DNA from 4 places in the Solibacillus sp. FSL K6-1554 genome. Region 2 is predicted to be linked to each of the others. Evidence: a T-box and tRNA genes for the amino acid it is inferred to sense, from the RefSeq annotation. Region 2 holds a T-box; the other regions hold tRNA genes.
The links. A T-box is a leader RNA that pairs with one kind of tRNA and senses whether it is charged. The one in region 2 lies ahead of pheS (phenylalanine--tRNA ligase subunit alpha), so its partner is inferred to be a tRNA-Phe.
Positions count from the first base shown of each region.

Region 1 (3,566 bases), 150 kb from region 2:
ATTGATTGATATCCATATAAAATCCCCCTTTTTCCATTAATAAAATATTACCTATATGAGGATTTTTAAACATCTTTTCTTATTTATTTGCTGCATAAGCAACGATAACATCATGCAAAAATTGTGTAGCACCTGGCCCTACCCGGTCATCATAGTAAGCAGTAAACCGTTCATCACTTACATACATTTGTGCTAGGCCTATATGTGCTTCCGGGGTATACTTTGCCCAGGAGAAGCTTAGCCAGCGTTTATGAAGCTCTGCTGCTTCCATTGCAACGTCTGACGTTACATCGCCGGACGCCATCGCTTCTTTTAATCGTTCAAACAGTTGGTTTTCCAATTGCTGCATTGCATTATATTGCTCTTCAGTCATCTCTTTAAATTTTTTATTGCTCGCTTCCACTTTAGCTTCACCGTATTTATTACGTATTTCCTCACCGTAGCTCTTTTCATTTTCTTCGATTAGATTGTTTTTAAACACGTCAAATTTCTGTTCATTTGTCATCTTAAGTTCCCCTTCCATTGTTTGGATTGTTTGTTCTATCGTTTTCAGTAAGTCATCAATATGTCGTCTTTTCTTTAGTAATAGCTCGGATTGTTTTTTTAGCTCTTCTTTTACTTCATAATCTGGATGATCGAGCAGTTTTTTTATTTCCTCTAACTTAAAATCCAGCTCCCGGTAAAAAAGTATTTGCTGTAACCGGTCAATATCTTTTTGGCTATATTTTCGGTAGCCATTTTCTGCAATCGTAGAAGGCATCAGCAAACCGATTTCATCGTAATATCGTAGTGTGCGTGCACTCACACCAGATAGCTTGACTAGTTCGTTTATTAACAATTGATCACCTCCTAATTAGTACTATAAAGGTTGACGTAACGTGAAGGTCAATAGATATTATAAAAAAAGAAGCTAACCTAAGTTTTTTCAGGTTGCTTCAATTAATATCTTTTCCAATCTCGGGATAAACTCGTGCAAATAGCTTTCAGGTAATGCTGACATTTGTTCTAATCCGATCTGTTTCACTTCATAATGACGTATATCATTTTCGTATTTATAACCGGATACTTCAATTTACTTTATTTTTGATTCGCAAGCAATATAAACTGTTTTAAGTTAGCAGAGTATATACCATCCAGTTCTTCTCTTTGAATTGAAAACTTCTCAAGACCACCTGTTAATTCATAAACAAATACATTTGCAAACTCATAATCCTTTATTTTTTCATTATCTATACTGTACGGAATGACTCCAAGTGACGTTAATTGCGAAAACATGACCTTAACCCCTACTTCTTCCTTTAATTCGCGTATACCATCTTCAATTGTCTCCGTTGCCAGTATATGACCAGCTGCCGTAATATCAAATTGGTTTGGTTAATCCTTTTTATTTTTGCTACGCAGCTGTAAATAAATACGCCATTCAGAATCTACTTTTTCAATAATCCAGCAATGAAACACTTCATGCCAATAACCTTTTGCATGAACGAGATGACGTTGTTCAATGCCCGTTTCCTTATAAAATTGATCAAATACTTTTAAACGTTCATTCATAAGCTCTTCTCCCTTTTATACAAAAAAAACGCCAAGTACATTGTAACAGTACTTAGCGTTTTTTTGTCTACCTATGTATGACCCGTACGGGATTCGAACCCGTGTTACCGCCGTGAAAGGGCGGTGTCTTAACCACTTGACCAACGGGCCGATGGCGGAGACAGAGGGATTTGAACCCTCGCGCCGCTTACGCGACCTACACCCTTAGCAGGGGCGCCTCTTCAGCCTCTTGAGTATGTCCCCAAAAATAGAAAAATGGCTCCGAAGGCAGGACTCGAACCTGCGACCTGCCGGTTAACAGCCGGATGCTCTACCAACTGAGCTACTTCGGAATAATACTATGGTGGGCCTAAATGGACTCGAACCATCGACCTCACGCTTATCAGGCGTGCGCTCTAACCAGCTGAGCTATAGGCCCTATTTAAAAACTGGAGCGGGTGATCGGAATCGAACCGACAACATCAGCTTGGAAGGCTGAGGTTTTACCACTAAACTACACCCGCATATGGTGGGTTTGGACGGAATCGAACCGCCGACACTTAGAGCTTCAATCTAATGCTCTACCAACTGAGCTACAAACCCACAAATGGCGGTCCCGACCGGGATCGAACCGGCGATCTCCTGCGTGACAGGCAGGCATGTTAACCGCTACACCACGGGACCATTTGGTTGCGGGGGCAGGACTTGAACCTGCGACCTTCGGGTTATGAGCCCGACGAGCTACCACTGCTCCACCCCGCGATAATATTATGTTTGAACCTGTTTTAAGTACCCAGTTTGTAAAAATGGAGGAGGTAGAGGGATTCGAACCCCCGCGCGGTGTTACCCGCCTGTCGGTTTTCAAGACCGATCCCTTCAGCCAGACTTGGGTATACCTCCGTTATATTTAATACGTTAACTGGTGGACCTTACAGGACTCGAACCTGTGACCGGACGGTTATGAGCCGTCTGCTCTAACCAACTGAGCTAAAGGTCCTTTAAGATGGCGGCAGAGGGAGTCGAACCCACGACCTTTCGGGTATGAACCGAGTGCTCTAGCCAACTGAGCTACACCGCCAGGATCTTTATTTTGGTTACAAATTATGGTGGAGCCTAGCGGGATCGAACCGCTGACCTCCTGCGTGCAAGGCAGGCGCTCTCCCAGCTGAGCTAAGGCCCCATAAATGATGGTCGGAATGACAGGATTCGAACCTACGACCCCTTGGTCCCAAACCAAGTGCTCTACCAAGCTGAGCTACATTCCGAAATAATATGGCGCGCCCGGCAGGAGTCGAACCCACAACCTTCTGATCCGTAGTCAGACGCTCTATCCAATTGAGCTACGGGCGCATACTGTTTATTTAAAAGATGGTGCCGAGGGCCGGAATCGAACCGGCACGGTGATCACTCACCGCAGGATTTTAAGTCCTGTGCGTCTGCCAGTTCCGCCACCCCGGCATTTTTTGGAGCGGAAGACGAGGTTCGAACTCGCGACCCCCACCTTGGCAAGGTGGTGTTCTACCACTGAACTACTTCCGCAAAATGCTTAAGATATTTTTACTCTGACAGTAATATGAAATTAAATGGTGCGGGTGAAGGGAGTCGAACCCCCACGCCTTGCGGCGCTAGATCCTAAGTCTAGTGCGTCTGCCAATTCCGCCACACCCGCTAAGCAGTATATAAACTGGTGAGCCATGAAGGACTCGAACCTTCGACCCTCTGATTAAAAGTCAGATGCTCTACCAACTGAGCTAATGGCTCTCTAAATGGTGCCGGCGAAAGGAGTCGAACCCTCGACCTACTGATTACAAGTCAGTTGCTCTACCAACTGAGCTACACCGGCATTTAGAAATGGTGGAGGATGACGGGCTCGAACCGCCGACCCCCTGCTTGTAAGGCAGGTGCTCTCCCAGCTGAGCTAATCCTCCAATGGGTATTTGCTGATTACACTTTCGTAACCGCATGTCCTATCTCTTAAGGACAAGATTTATATTATCATTACTTTTTTTATAATGCAATACCTTTTTTGAAATTAT
Region 1 is NZ_JBBOSS010000001.1:2,965,232-2,968,797, forward strand. Features, by position in the region: gene MHB58_RS14695 (TraR/DksA family transcriptional regulator) at 1-16, opposite strand, end outside; gene MHB58_RS14700 (MerR family transcriptional regulator) at 80-838, opposite strand; gene MHB58_RS14705 (hypothetical protein) at 1,078-1,275, opposite strand; gene MHB58_RS14710 (hypothetical protein) at 1,375-1,551, opposite strand; tRNA gene MHB58_RS14715 (tRNA-Glu) at 1,630-1,701, opposite strand; tRNA gene MHB58_RS14720 (tRNA-Ser) at 1,704-1,794, opposite strand; tRNA gene MHB58_RS14725 (tRNA-Asn) at 1,808-1,883, opposite strand; tRNA gene MHB58_RS14730 (tRNA-Ile) at 1,893-1,969, opposite strand; tRNA gene MHB58_RS14735 (tRNA-Gly) at 1,981-2,054, opposite strand; tRNA gene MHB58_RS14740 (tRNA-Phe) at 2,058-2,133, opposite strand; tRNA gene MHB58_RS14745 (tRNA-Asp) at 2,139-2,214, opposite strand; tRNA gene MHB58_RS14750 (tRNA-Met) at 2,218-2,292, opposite strand; tRNA gene MHB58_RS14755 (tRNA-Ser) at 2,338-2,430, opposite strand; tRNA gene MHB58_RS14760 (tRNA-Ile) at 2,451-2,527, opposite strand; tRNA gene MHB58_RS14765 (tRNA-Met) at 2,535-2,608, opposite strand; tRNA gene MHB58_RS14770 (tRNA-Ala) at 2,635-2,710, opposite strand; tRNA gene MHB58_RS14775 (tRNA-Pro) at 2,719-2,795, opposite strand; tRNA gene MHB58_RS14780 (tRNA-Arg) at 2,804-2,880, opposite strand; tRNA gene MHB58_RS14785 (tRNA-Leu) at 2,900-2,988, opposite strand; tRNA gene MHB58_RS14790 (tRNA-Gly) at 2,995-3,069, opposite strand; tRNA gene MHB58_RS14795 (tRNA-Leu) at 3,115-3,199, opposite strand; tRNA gene MHB58_RS14800 (tRNA-Lys) at 3,216-3,291, opposite strand; tRNA gene MHB58_RS14805 (tRNA-Thr) at 3,298-3,373, opposite strand; tRNA gene MHB58_RS14810 (tRNA-Val) at 3,383-3,458, opposite strand.
Region 1: it has a tRNA-Phe gene. The T-box ahead of pheS (phenylalanine--tRNA ligase subunit alpha) is inferred to sense a tRNA for this amino acid. The anticodon was not compared.

Region 2 (3,566 bases):
TTCTTTTACTTCAATGTTTTTTACAACCTTCGCTGCGTACATTGGGTTTGCTTCTTTATCTTCTACCGTTAATTTTAATACATCTGCCGCTTCTTCCGCTGAAGCAGTATAATCGATTTTCGGTAATTTTACATCTTGAGATAAAATCGCTGCCACTTCATAAGCAACGCCAAGCATGCTCATTGCATCCGAACGGTTCGGTGTTAAACCAAGCTCAAGTACTGTATCACGTAAGCCTAAAACATCTAATGCATCGGCACCTGGAGTTGTATCAGCTGGCAGTACATAAATCCCTTCAGCATAAGCTTTTGGTACAAGACGGCCTTCAATGCCCAATTCTTGAAGTGAACAAATCATCCCGTTTGATTCTTGGCCGCGTAATTTCGCTTTTTTAATTTTAATGCCGCCTGGTAATTTTGCTCCTGGACGCGCTACGATGACTTTTTGACCTGCATCGACGTTTGGTGCACCACATACGATTTGCTGAAGCTCTTCTTCCCCAACATCAACTTGGCATACATTTAATTTATCAGCTTCCGGGTGTTTTTCTTTAGACACAACATGACCAACAACAACATTTGTCATACCTTGTGAACGGTCAATTACTGCATCTACTTCAATCCCTGCACGCGTAATTTTTTCTGCTAATACATTTGCTTCCAATGAAGAAATGTCTACATATTGACTTAACCATTTTAATGAAACTAACATTTATATTGTCCTCCTTCTTACACTTCTGCCTGGTGGAATTGTGATAAGAAGCGTGTGTCATTTGTATAGAAATGACGAATATCATCCACACCGTATTTTAACATTGCGATACGTTCTGCACCGATACCGAAAGCGAAACCTGAAAGCTTAGTTGAATCGTAGCCAGCCATTTCAAGTACGTTCGGGTGTACCATACCAGCACCTAAAATTTCAATCCAGCCAGTTTGCTTACATACATTACAGCCTTTACCTGAACATTTATGACAAGATACGTCAACTTCTACAGAAGGCTCTGTGAATGGGAAGAATGATGGTCGAAGGCGGATTTCGCGTTCTGCTCCAAACATTTTCTTGGCCAATGCATCAAGAGTTCCTTTTAGGTCAGACATGCGGATATTTTCCCCGATTACAAGACCTTCAATTTGCATGAATTGGTGAGAGTGTGTCGCATCATCTGTGTCACGACGGAATACTTTACCTGGGCAAATCACACGAATCGGTTCGCCTTTTTTGGCTTCCATTGTACGTGCCTGAACTGGAGAAGTATGTGTACGCAATAATGTTTCTTCTGAAATATAGAATGAATCCTGCATGTCACGGGCCGGGTGACCTTTAGGCAAGTTCATAGCTTCAAAGTTATAGTAGTCTTTTTCTACTTCAGGTCCTTCTACGATTTCGTAGCCCATACCTAAAAACAGGTCTTCGATTTCTTCGATTACACGTGTTAACAAGTGACGGTTTCCTGCACGTACTTTTGCACCTGGTAACGTCACATCGATTGACTCGTTTTCAAGCTGCGCTAAAATTGCAGCTTCTTCTAAAACAGCAACCTTTTTCTCAAGTTCGGCTGTTACATTTTCACGTACAGTGTTAACTAGGGCACCCATTTTCGGACGTTCTTCTGCAGAAAGTTTCCCCATTCCTTTTAATAAATCCGTGATCGGTCCTTTTTTACCTAAGTACGCAACACGAACGTCATTTAATGCTTTTAAGTCAGCTGCATCGGCAATTTTAGCTAATGCTTCTTGTTCCAATTGCTTTAATTGTTGTTCCATTTACAAAGTCCTCCTTAATAAAATCCAGTGTCATAGTGCCTGGTTTGAACCTGTTGCTTTAACAAATTTACATATACGCACTATAATAATCACCATTTGTGAAAATAAAAAATCCTCGCCCCCTAAGAAAGGGACGAGGACGAGTTTCGCGGTACCACCCTAGTTATTGCAAAAAGCAATCACTTCATTGGAGCTAACGACTATGTCTAGCCGGCAATCCTTTCACCACAAGTGGATCCCGGATGCTGCTCGCGGGGTGAACTTCACTATACAATTTGTTAGCAAGCTTTCAGTCATTGGCTTGCATTCCCTAAAACAAATGGTGTATACCTACTCTTCCCGGTCAACGCATTTCGTAATATATTCTCCAACTAGTTTAATGTATTTTCGTACATTTATCAACTAGCTGGAGCGTTTTTCATCATTACATATCCCAAAGAAGGATTAATAAAGAACCTAAAACAGTCAATACTACTAAACCGATTCCGTATACGATGTTCGAGTAGATAGCCCACTTGTCATTTGTTTCACCAGCGTGCATGAAGACAATAAACTGTAAACCTGCTTGAATGAATGCTGTCACTAAAAGGATAACCATTCCAGTTGTGAATGACATATCTGTGAAGTAAACAAGCATTGCAATCACTGTTAAAATCAGTGAAAATACGAAGCCCATAATTTGGCCTATTGGGAAGAACTTAGCCATAGATTACATCATTCCTTTCAAGTAAATGAAACTGAAGATGAAGATCCAAACAACATCCAGGAAGTGCCAGTATAGTGAGAATACAAATGTTTTCCCTGCTGTTACTGAGTTAAGTCCGCGCTTGGCAATTTGGATCATAATGAAGATTCCCCAGAATAAACCAAACGTTACGTGAAGACCGTGTGTTCCTAACGTTGTTAATAAAGCAGATGTGAAGGCACTAGTTGTAATACCTGCACCAACATGTACATAGTGTACAAATTCATAAATTTCTACAGAAATGAACGCTGCACCAAGTAATAATGTAATACCCATAAATGACAATGTCGCTTTTTTACTGCCAAGACGCATTGCATGAATAGCTAAACCGATTGTAAAACTTGATGTTAAAAGAATGAATGTCTCTGCAAGTACTGGACCGATTTCGAAAATCTCAGCTGCAGTCGGACCGTCACCTGTACGACCCGAAAGAACAAAGTATGATGCGAATAATGTACCGAATAACATAATTTCCGCACCTAGGAAAGTCCAGAACCCGAAGATTTTCAGGTTATTTTCCTCTGTTGAATATTCCAATGGAACATTGTTATTAACTTTACCCATTATTTCGCACCTCCTTCTTTTTCATATTTTTTCTCGATTAACTCAACTTCTTCTTTATGGATATGGTAGCCATGGTCGTCTTCTAGTGAACGGTAACCCATACAAGCTAAAATACCGATTAAGCTGATGATAGCTAAAGTAAACATACTGAATACTAGAGCGAAACCACCGATGAAGAAGAATACTGATAAGATAAATGTTTGACCTGAGTTATTTGGCATGTGAATATCTTTAATTTCACCTTTGAATAACTTAACGCCGTTTTTCTTAGAATCCCAGAATGCTTCTGAAGTTGCATCAGTTACGTCTGGAGTAATTGCAAAGTTATAGTGTGGAATTGGCGTATGTGTCGCCCACTCAAGACCACGTGCATCCCATGGATCTGAACCGATGTCGCGTGGAGAGTTTTTGAAACTGTACCAAATGTTCCATACTAGCATTAAGAATGAAACAGACATGATTCCGGCACCGATAAACGATACCATGTTTAA
Region 2 is NZ_JBBOSS010000001.1:2,814,194-2,817,759, forward strand. Features, by position in the region: gene pheT (phenylalanine--tRNA ligase subunit beta) at 1-711, opposite strand, end outside; gene pheS (phenylalanine--tRNA ligase subunit alpha) at 729-1,766, opposite strand; T-box leader at 1,893-2,122, opposite strand; gene qoxD (cytochrome aa3 quinol oxidase subunit IV) at 2,191-2,472, opposite strand; gene qoxC (cytochrome aa3 quinol oxidase subunit III) at 2,476-3,075, opposite strand; gene qoxB (cytochrome aa3 quinol oxidase subunit I) at 3,075-3,566, opposite strand, start outside.

Region 3 (3,566 bases), 2.4 Mb from region 2:
AGGCTTAAATGTACCATCCTCATAACCAGTTGTAATATTGGCTGCAGCTAATTGGCTCACTGCTTCATATGCCGTATGCCCTTTTTTCACATCTTTAAAGGTTTTCGTGCCATTCGGTAAATCAAATGCACGTGCAATAAATGCAGCCATATGACCACGTGTCACTTTTGTCGTCGGCTTAAATGTACCATCCGTATAGCCGTTAATGATACCGGCCTCCACAGCTGATTGAATATACCCGCTGTTTTTATGAGACTTCGGAACATCTTTAAACTTCGTAGCTCGCTGTGTGCCGTCAAGACCAACAGCTTTTGCGACCATGACAGCCACTTCTTCGCGTGTCACAATATCCTTTACACCGTATATCTTTTTATCGGCGCTAATAATACCTTTATCCAATAAAAAAGCTATATCCTGATAGTTACTATGCTTTGGCGATACATCGGTAAACACTTGTTCCGCACTTGTTGGTGTAGCATATAACATCGAGGATATAGTTAGAAGAAACACTAATAATAGACTAAATACTTTTTTCATTTTCTAACCTCCCTTATTTATTATAAATTTTTTAATAAAGAAAGAAAGTTATTTTTGAATAGTATTTAAATTATCTTTTTGGTAGTAATGGATTGTTCATCCTTTTCATGACCACTCAAAATTATAGTTAGGATTTGTCGCTTCTCCCCTTTTTCACAACAATCTCTATATCGTTAAACTAATATCCTATTTCGAGAAAGACTACGGACTATAAGAAATTTAAAATCCTTTACAAATAAAAAAAGCATGCAGCTTCTGCTACATGCTTAGAAATGACCCGTACGGGATTCGAACCCGTGTTACCGCCGTGAAAGGGCGGTGTCTTAACCACTTGACCAACGGGCCATGGCTCCGAAGGCAGGACTCGAACCTGCGACCTGCCGGTTAACAGCCGGATGCTCTACCAACTGAGCTACTTCGGAATAATTATATATGGTGGGCCTAAATGGACTCGAACCATCGACCTCACGCTTATCAGGCGTGCGCTCTAACCAGCTGAGCTATAGGCCCTATTTAAAAACTGGAGCGGGTGATCGGAATCGAACCGACAACATCAGCTTGGAAGGCTGAGGTTTTACCACTAAACTACACCCGCATATGGTGGGTTTGGACGGAATCGAACCGCCGACACTTAGAGCTTCAATCTAATGCTCTACCAACTGAGCTACAAACCCATAAATGGCGGTCCCGACCGGGATCGAACCGGCGATCTCCTGCGTGACAGGCAGGCATGTTAACCGCTACACCACGGGACCATTTGGTTGCGGGGGCAGGACTTGAACCTGCGACCTTCGGGTTATGAGCCCGACGAGCTACCACTGCTCCACCCCGCGATAATATTATGTTTGAACCTGTTTTAAGTACCCAGTTTGTAAAAATGGAGGAGGTAGAGGGATTCGAACCCCCGCGCGGTGTTACCCGCCTGTCGGTTTTCAAGACCGATCCCTTCAGCCAGACTTGGGTATACCTCCAAAATTTTAAAATGGCTACCGAGGGAGTCGAACCCACGACCTTTCGGGTATGAACCGAATGCTCTAGCCAGCTGAGCTAGGTAGCCAAGATCAATAGTTATCTCTACTAGTTAAAGCAATGTAAGCTCTATCCAGTTGAGTAATATGGCGCGCCCGGCAGGAGTCGAACCCACAACCTTCTGATCCGTAGTCAGACGCTCTATCCAATTGAGCTACGGGCGCATATTGTTTATTTATAAAGATGGTGCCGAGGGCCGGAATCGAACCGGCACGGTGATCACTCACCGCAGGATTTTAAGTCCTGTGCGTCTGCCAGTTCCGCCACCCCGGCATTTTTTGGAGCGGAAGACGAGGTTCGAACTCGCGACCCCCACCTTGGCAAGGTGGTGTTCTACCACTGAACTACTTCCGCAAAATGCTTAAGATATTTTTACTCTGACAGTATAAATAATGATTATAAACTGGTGAGCCATGAAGGACTCGAACCTTCGACCCTCTGATTAAAAGTCAGATGCTCTACCAACTGAGCTAATGGCTCTTGATTAAAATGGTGGAGGATGACGGGCTCGAACCGCCGACCCCCTGCTTGTAAGGCAGGTGCTCTCCCAGCTGAGCTAATCCTCCAAAAAAAATAAGCGAAGCGACGTCCTACTCTCGCAGGGGGAAGCCCCCAACTACCATCGGCGCTAAAGAGCTTAACTTCCGTGTTCGGTATGGGAACGGGTGTGACCTCTTTGCCATCATCACTTCACTTAATTATTTAGTTAAAAGAAATTTCATTCTTTCAAAACTGGATAAACGTTTCATTGAATTGAGCAATAAAATGTGGTTAAGTCCTCGACCGATTAGTATTCGTCAGCTGCATGCGTCACCGCACTTCCACCTCGAACCTATCTACCTGATCGTCTTTCAGGGGTCTTACTTACTTGCGTAATGGGAAATCTCATCTTGAGGGGGGCTTCATGCTTAGATGCTTTCAGCACTTATCCCGTCCATACATAGCTACCCAGCGATGCCTTTGGCAAGACAACTGGTACACCAGCGGTATGTCCATCCCGGTCCTCTCGTACTAAGGACAGCTCCTCTCAAATTTCCTACGCCCACGACGGATAGGGACCGAACTGTCTCACGACGTTCTGAACCCAGCTCGCGTACCGCTTTAATGGGCGAACAGCCCAACCCTTGGGACCGACTACAGCCCCAGGATGCGATGAGCCGACATCGAGGTGCCAAACCTCCCCGTCGATGTGGACTCTTGGGGGAGATAAGCCTGTTATCCCCGGGGTAGCTTTTATCCGTTGAGCGATGGCCCTTCCATGCGGAACCACCGGATCACTAAGCCCGTCTTTCGACCCTGCTCGACTTGTAGGTCTCGCAGTCAAGCTCCCTTATGCCTTTACACTCTACGAATGATTTCCAACCATTCTGAGGGAACCTTTGGGCGCCTCCGTTACTCTTTAGGAGGCGACCGCCCCAGTCAAACTGTCCGCCTGACACTGTCTCCTACCCCGCTAAGGGGCATGGGTTAGAAGTTCAATACAACCAGGGTAGTATCCCACCGACGCCTCCTTCGAAGCTGGCGCTCCGAGATCTCTGGCTCCTACCTATCCTGTACAAGTTGTACCAAAATTCAATATCAGGCTACAGTAAAGCTCCACGGGGTCTTTCCGTCCTGTCGCGGGTAACCTGCATCTTCACAGGTACTATAATTTCACCGAGTCTCTCGTTGAGACAGTGCCCAGATCGTTACGCCTTTCGTGCGGGTCGGAACTTACCCGACAAGGAATTTCGCTACCTTAGGACCGTTATAGTTACGGCCGCCGTTTACTGGGGCTTCAATTCACAGCTTCGCTTGCGCTAACCGCTCCTCTTAACCTTCCAGCACCGGGCAGGCGTCAGCCCCTATACGTCACCTTACGGTTTTGCAGAGACCTGTGTTTTTGCTAAACAGTCGCCTGGGCCTATTCACTGCGGCTTCTCTAGGCTATGCACCCAAAGAAGCACCCCTTCTCCCGAAGTTACGGGGTCATTTTGCCGAGTTCCTTAACGAGAGTTCTC
Region 3 is NZ_JBBOSS010000001.1:456,248-459,813, reverse strand. Features, by position in the region: gene MHB58_RS02325 (S-layer homology domain-containing protein) at 1-537, opposite strand, end outside; tRNA gene MHB58_RS02320 (tRNA-Glu) at 811-882, opposite strand; tRNA gene MHB58_RS02315 (tRNA-Asn) at 884-959, opposite strand; tRNA gene MHB58_RS02310 (tRNA-Ile) at 971-1,047, opposite strand; tRNA gene MHB58_RS02305 (tRNA-Gly) at 1,059-1,132, opposite strand; tRNA gene MHB58_RS02300 (tRNA-Phe) at 1,136-1,211, opposite strand; tRNA gene MHB58_RS02295 (tRNA-Asp) at 1,217-1,292, opposite strand; tRNA gene MHB58_RS02290 (tRNA-Met) at 1,296-1,370, opposite strand; tRNA gene MHB58_RS02285 (tRNA-Ser) at 1,416-1,508, opposite strand; tRNA gene MHB58_RS02280 (tRNA-Met) at 1,521-1,594, opposite strand; tRNA gene MHB58_RS02275 (tRNA-Arg) at 1,654-1,730, opposite strand; tRNA gene MHB58_RS02270 (tRNA-Leu) at 1,751-1,839, opposite strand; tRNA gene MHB58_RS02265 (tRNA-Gly) at 1,846-1,920, opposite strand; tRNA gene MHB58_RS02260 (tRNA-Lys) at 1,971-2,046, opposite strand; tRNA gene MHB58_RS02255 (tRNA-Val) at 2,057-2,132, opposite strand; rRNA gene rrf (5S ribosomal RNA) at 2,144-2,259, opposite strand; rRNA gene MHB58_RS02245 (23S ribosomal RNA) at 2,334-3,566, opposite strand, start outside.
Region 3: it has a tRNA-Phe gene. The T-box ahead of pheS (phenylalanine--tRNA ligase subunit alpha) is inferred to sense a tRNA for this amino acid. The anticodon was not compared.

Region 4 (3,566 bases), 2.6 Mb from region 2:
AATATCATTTAGGTCCACTTTGGGAAGCCATTCCGGAAATTATGAATCATACACCAAAGCCACAAGCACAAGCTTACCTTTGGAGTGATGAACTAATTAAAAAGAAAATGGGCGAAGCAGCACAAATCTTTACACCAGATCGTGGTGGAGAACGTCGTGCAATCTATTTCCAAAATCCAGGATTAACATATCGTCAGCCATGGGGTTGGGCATCTACTACACAAACGATTTACGTAGCGGTACAAATGCTGTTACCGGGTGAAAAAGCCCCCTCTCACCGTCACTCTCAATCAGCATTGCGCTTTATTTCTGAAGGACAAGGCGCCTACACAATCGTACAAGGCGAACGTATTTTCATGGAGGAAGGCGACTTTTTAATTACACCTAAAGGTTTATGGCACGGGCATGAACATGTTGGCGATGAGCCGATGTTATGGACAGACGCGCTGGATATCCCGACTTTATACGGAATCGGCGGTACTTTCTTCGATCCTTATGAAGGCGGTTTACAAGAGCCGAATATTCCGGATAACTTCACGGAAAAGCGTTATCGTGGAGGAATGGTACGCCCTGTCGGAGATGACAAGTATACAGTAGCACCACTTGCCAACTATAAATGGGATCGTACGGTTGAAGGAATTAAAGGCTTAATGTCATTTGATCCAGACCCGCATCATGGTTTTGCTGTTGAATATATTAATCCTTCTACAGGTAAAGCAGCCAACCCGACATTAGGTACACGTATGCAGCACTTACCAGCTGGCATGCATACAAAAGCTTTACGCCATACGCATTCTACTGTTTATCAAGTGCATAGAGGTGAAGGCTATACAGTTATTAACGGTACACGCTTTGACTGGAAAAAAGGCGATTACTTTGTCGTTCCAAACTGGGCTTGGTATGAGCACTATGCTTCAAAAGATTCGTACTTATTCTCTGTAAATGATATTCCAATTATGGATCGTTTTGAATTAGAGATCGAGCAAGCGTATGAGTCGAATAATGGTCACCAGGAAGTGACTGGAGAATTTAAAGCTGCATTCCGTTAATGCAGCATCTATAAAAATTCTGCCCAATTTTTATAGAACGTAAAACTCTTCATTTTTAATCACATAGTATAACAATTGAACTTTGAACAATTTTCCACGCATCCCTTTTATAATATATCTCAAAAAACATCCTACATCGATAAATCGTCCATGCCGAAAGCGATTTGTCTGTAGGATGTTTTTTATTAAAGTATAAATTTGTAATAGCTGTATGATTTACTATTTGTATCGCTCATTACAGCTGGACAGTCTACCAGGTAACCTTCATTTTTATTGATGGCCCTCCCTTTACTAAACAAAAGGCTCTGTTAAATTTAATTGTTGATTTTGAAATAAATAATTAGAGGAGCTCAGCAAATTAAGTTCCTCTAATTATTTTCCTTTCATGACAATACTCATACTCTAATTTAACCTTTAGTTTTCTACACGAATAAAGCACTTTTCATATATTTCAATGGCTTCAATTTGTAAATCATTTAAATTAATCTTCAATTCAACTTCAAGGTCTTCATTTTCTTCTCCATCCCAGCAGATGTATATTTCACAAATATCACCCTTCGGGAGCAATTCTTTTAGAGAATGACATAAATCGAGAAAATTTTTTTTAGATTTTTCATAGTTATGTGGAGAATAAGCCTTATTATAGTCCGTCAATTCCCAAATAGGATTTGCAAATTGTAAAATCTCAAAGATATAGGGTGTCGTAAAATGCTTTTGTTTAACTATGTTAAGATGTTCTGCATCGGGGCAAACATAGTCAACTTCATATTCATGTTCTACATCACCTTCATTTCGTTTTATCGGAAAATTAAAGCCTATATAGGCTATCATACTCATTTCTTCAAACTCCTTAACATTCAGTATTTCAAATAATTCCCTATGTTGAATTCATTTTTAAAATAACAAAAAACACATTGCAAAATCTGCAATGTGTTTTCTTTCAAGTGTATATGACCCGTACGGGATTCGAACCCGTGTTACCGCCGTGAAAGGGCGGTGTCTTAACCACTTGACCAACGGGCCAATGGCTCCGAAGGCAGGACTCGAACCTGCGACCTGCCGGTTAACAGCCGGATGCTCTACCAACTGAGCTACTTCGGAATAATACTATGGTGGGCCTAAATGGACTCGAACCATCGACCTCACGCTTATCAGGCGTGCGCTCTAACCAGCTGAGCTATAGGCCCATAGTATGGTGGGTTTGGACGGAATCGAACCGCCGACACTTAGAGCTTCAATCTAATGCTCTACCAACTGAGCTACAAACCCATAAAAAAAATGGCGGTCCCGACCGGGATCGAACCGGCGATCTCCTGCGTGACAGGCAGGCATGTTAACCGCTACACCACGGGACCAACATCTAAAGTAAAAATATTAAAAATGGAGGAGGTAGAGGGATTCGAACCCCCGCGCGGTGTTACCCGCCTGTCGGTTTTCAAGACCGATCCCTTCAGCCAGACTTGGGTATACCTCCAAAGGGAATAAAATATAAATGGTGGAGCCTAGCGGGATCGAACCGCTGACCTCCTGCGTGCAAGGCAGGCGCTCTCCCAGCTGAGCTAAGGCCCCATAAATAATGGTCGGAATGACAGGATTCGAACCTACGACCCCTTGGTCCCAAACCAAGTGCTCTACCAAGCTGAGCTACATTCCGAATATGTCAGTAAAAATATATTATGGCGCGCCCGGCAGGAGTCGAACCCACAACCTTCTGATCCGTAGTCAGACGCTCTATCCAATTGAGCTACGGGCGCGCATTATTAGAGATAAGAATTATAAAATGGTGCCGAGGGCCGGAATCGAACCGGCACGGTGATCACTCACCGCAGGATTTTAAGTCCTGTGCGTCTGCCAGTTCCGCCACCCCGGCATTTTGGAGCGGAAGACGAGGTTCGAACTCGCGACCCCCACCTTGGCAAGGTGGTGTTCTACCACTGAACTACTTCCGCAAAATGCTTAAGATCTATTTATTCTGACAGTATGTATAATTTTATAAAACTGGTGAGCCATGAAGGACTCGAACCTTCGACCCTCTGATTAAAAGTCAGATGCTCTACCAACTGAGCTAATGGCTCTCTAAATGGTGCCGGCGAAAGGAGTCGAACCCTCGACCTACTGATTACAAGTCAGTTGCTCTACCAACTGAGCTACACCGGCATTTAGAAATGGTGGAGGATGACGGGCTCGAACCGCCGACCCCCTGCTTGTAAGGCAGGTGCTCTCCCAGCTGAGCTAATCCTCCAATATTCTAGCGAAGCGACGTCCTACTCTCACAGGGGGAAGCCCCCAACTACCATCGGCGCTAAAGAGCTTAACTTCCGTGTTCGGTATGGGAACGGGTGTGACCTCTTTGCCATCATCACTTCACTATTGAAAGAATTTCATTCTTTCAAAACTGGATAAACGTTTCATTGAATTGCGCAATAAAATGTGGTTAAGTCCTCGACCGATTAGTATTCGTCAGCTGCATGCGTCACCGCACTTCCACCTCGAACCTATCTACCTGATCGTCTTTCA
Region 4 is NZ_JBBOSS010000001.1:239,123-242,688, reverse strand. Features, by position in the region: gene MHB58_RS01250 (cupin domain-containing protein) at 1-1,049, shown strand, start outside; gene MHB58_RS01245 (hypothetical protein) at 1,464-1,886, opposite strand; tRNA gene MHB58_RS01240 (tRNA-Glu) at 2,001-2,072, opposite strand; tRNA gene MHB58_RS01235 (tRNA-Asn) at 2,075-2,150, opposite strand; tRNA gene MHB58_RS01230 (tRNA-Ile) at 2,160-2,236, opposite strand; tRNA gene MHB58_RS01225 (tRNA-Phe) at 2,243-2,318, opposite strand; tRNA gene MHB58_RS01220 (tRNA-Asp) at 2,329-2,404, opposite strand; tRNA gene MHB58_RS01215 (tRNA-Ser) at 2,431-2,523, opposite strand; tRNA gene MHB58_RS01210 (tRNA-Ala) at 2,543-2,618, opposite strand; tRNA gene MHB58_RS01205 (tRNA-Pro) at 2,627-2,703, opposite strand; tRNA gene MHB58_RS01200 (tRNA-Arg) at 2,727-2,803, opposite strand; tRNA gene MHB58_RS01195 (tRNA-Leu) at 2,831-2,919, opposite strand; tRNA gene MHB58_RS01190 (tRNA-Gly) at 2,924-2,998, opposite strand; tRNA gene MHB58_RS01185 (tRNA-Lys) at 3,049-3,124, opposite strand; tRNA gene MHB58_RS01180 (tRNA-Thr) at 3,131-3,206, opposite strand; tRNA gene MHB58_RS01175 (tRNA-Val) at 3,216-3,291, opposite strand; rRNA gene rrf (5S ribosomal RNA) at 3,301-3,416, opposite strand; rRNA gene MHB58_RS01165 (23S ribosomal RNA) at 3,480-3,566, opposite strand, start outside.
Region 4: it has a tRNA-Phe gene. The T-box ahead of pheS (phenylalanine--tRNA ligase subunit alpha) is inferred to sense a tRNA for this amino acid. The anticodon was not compared.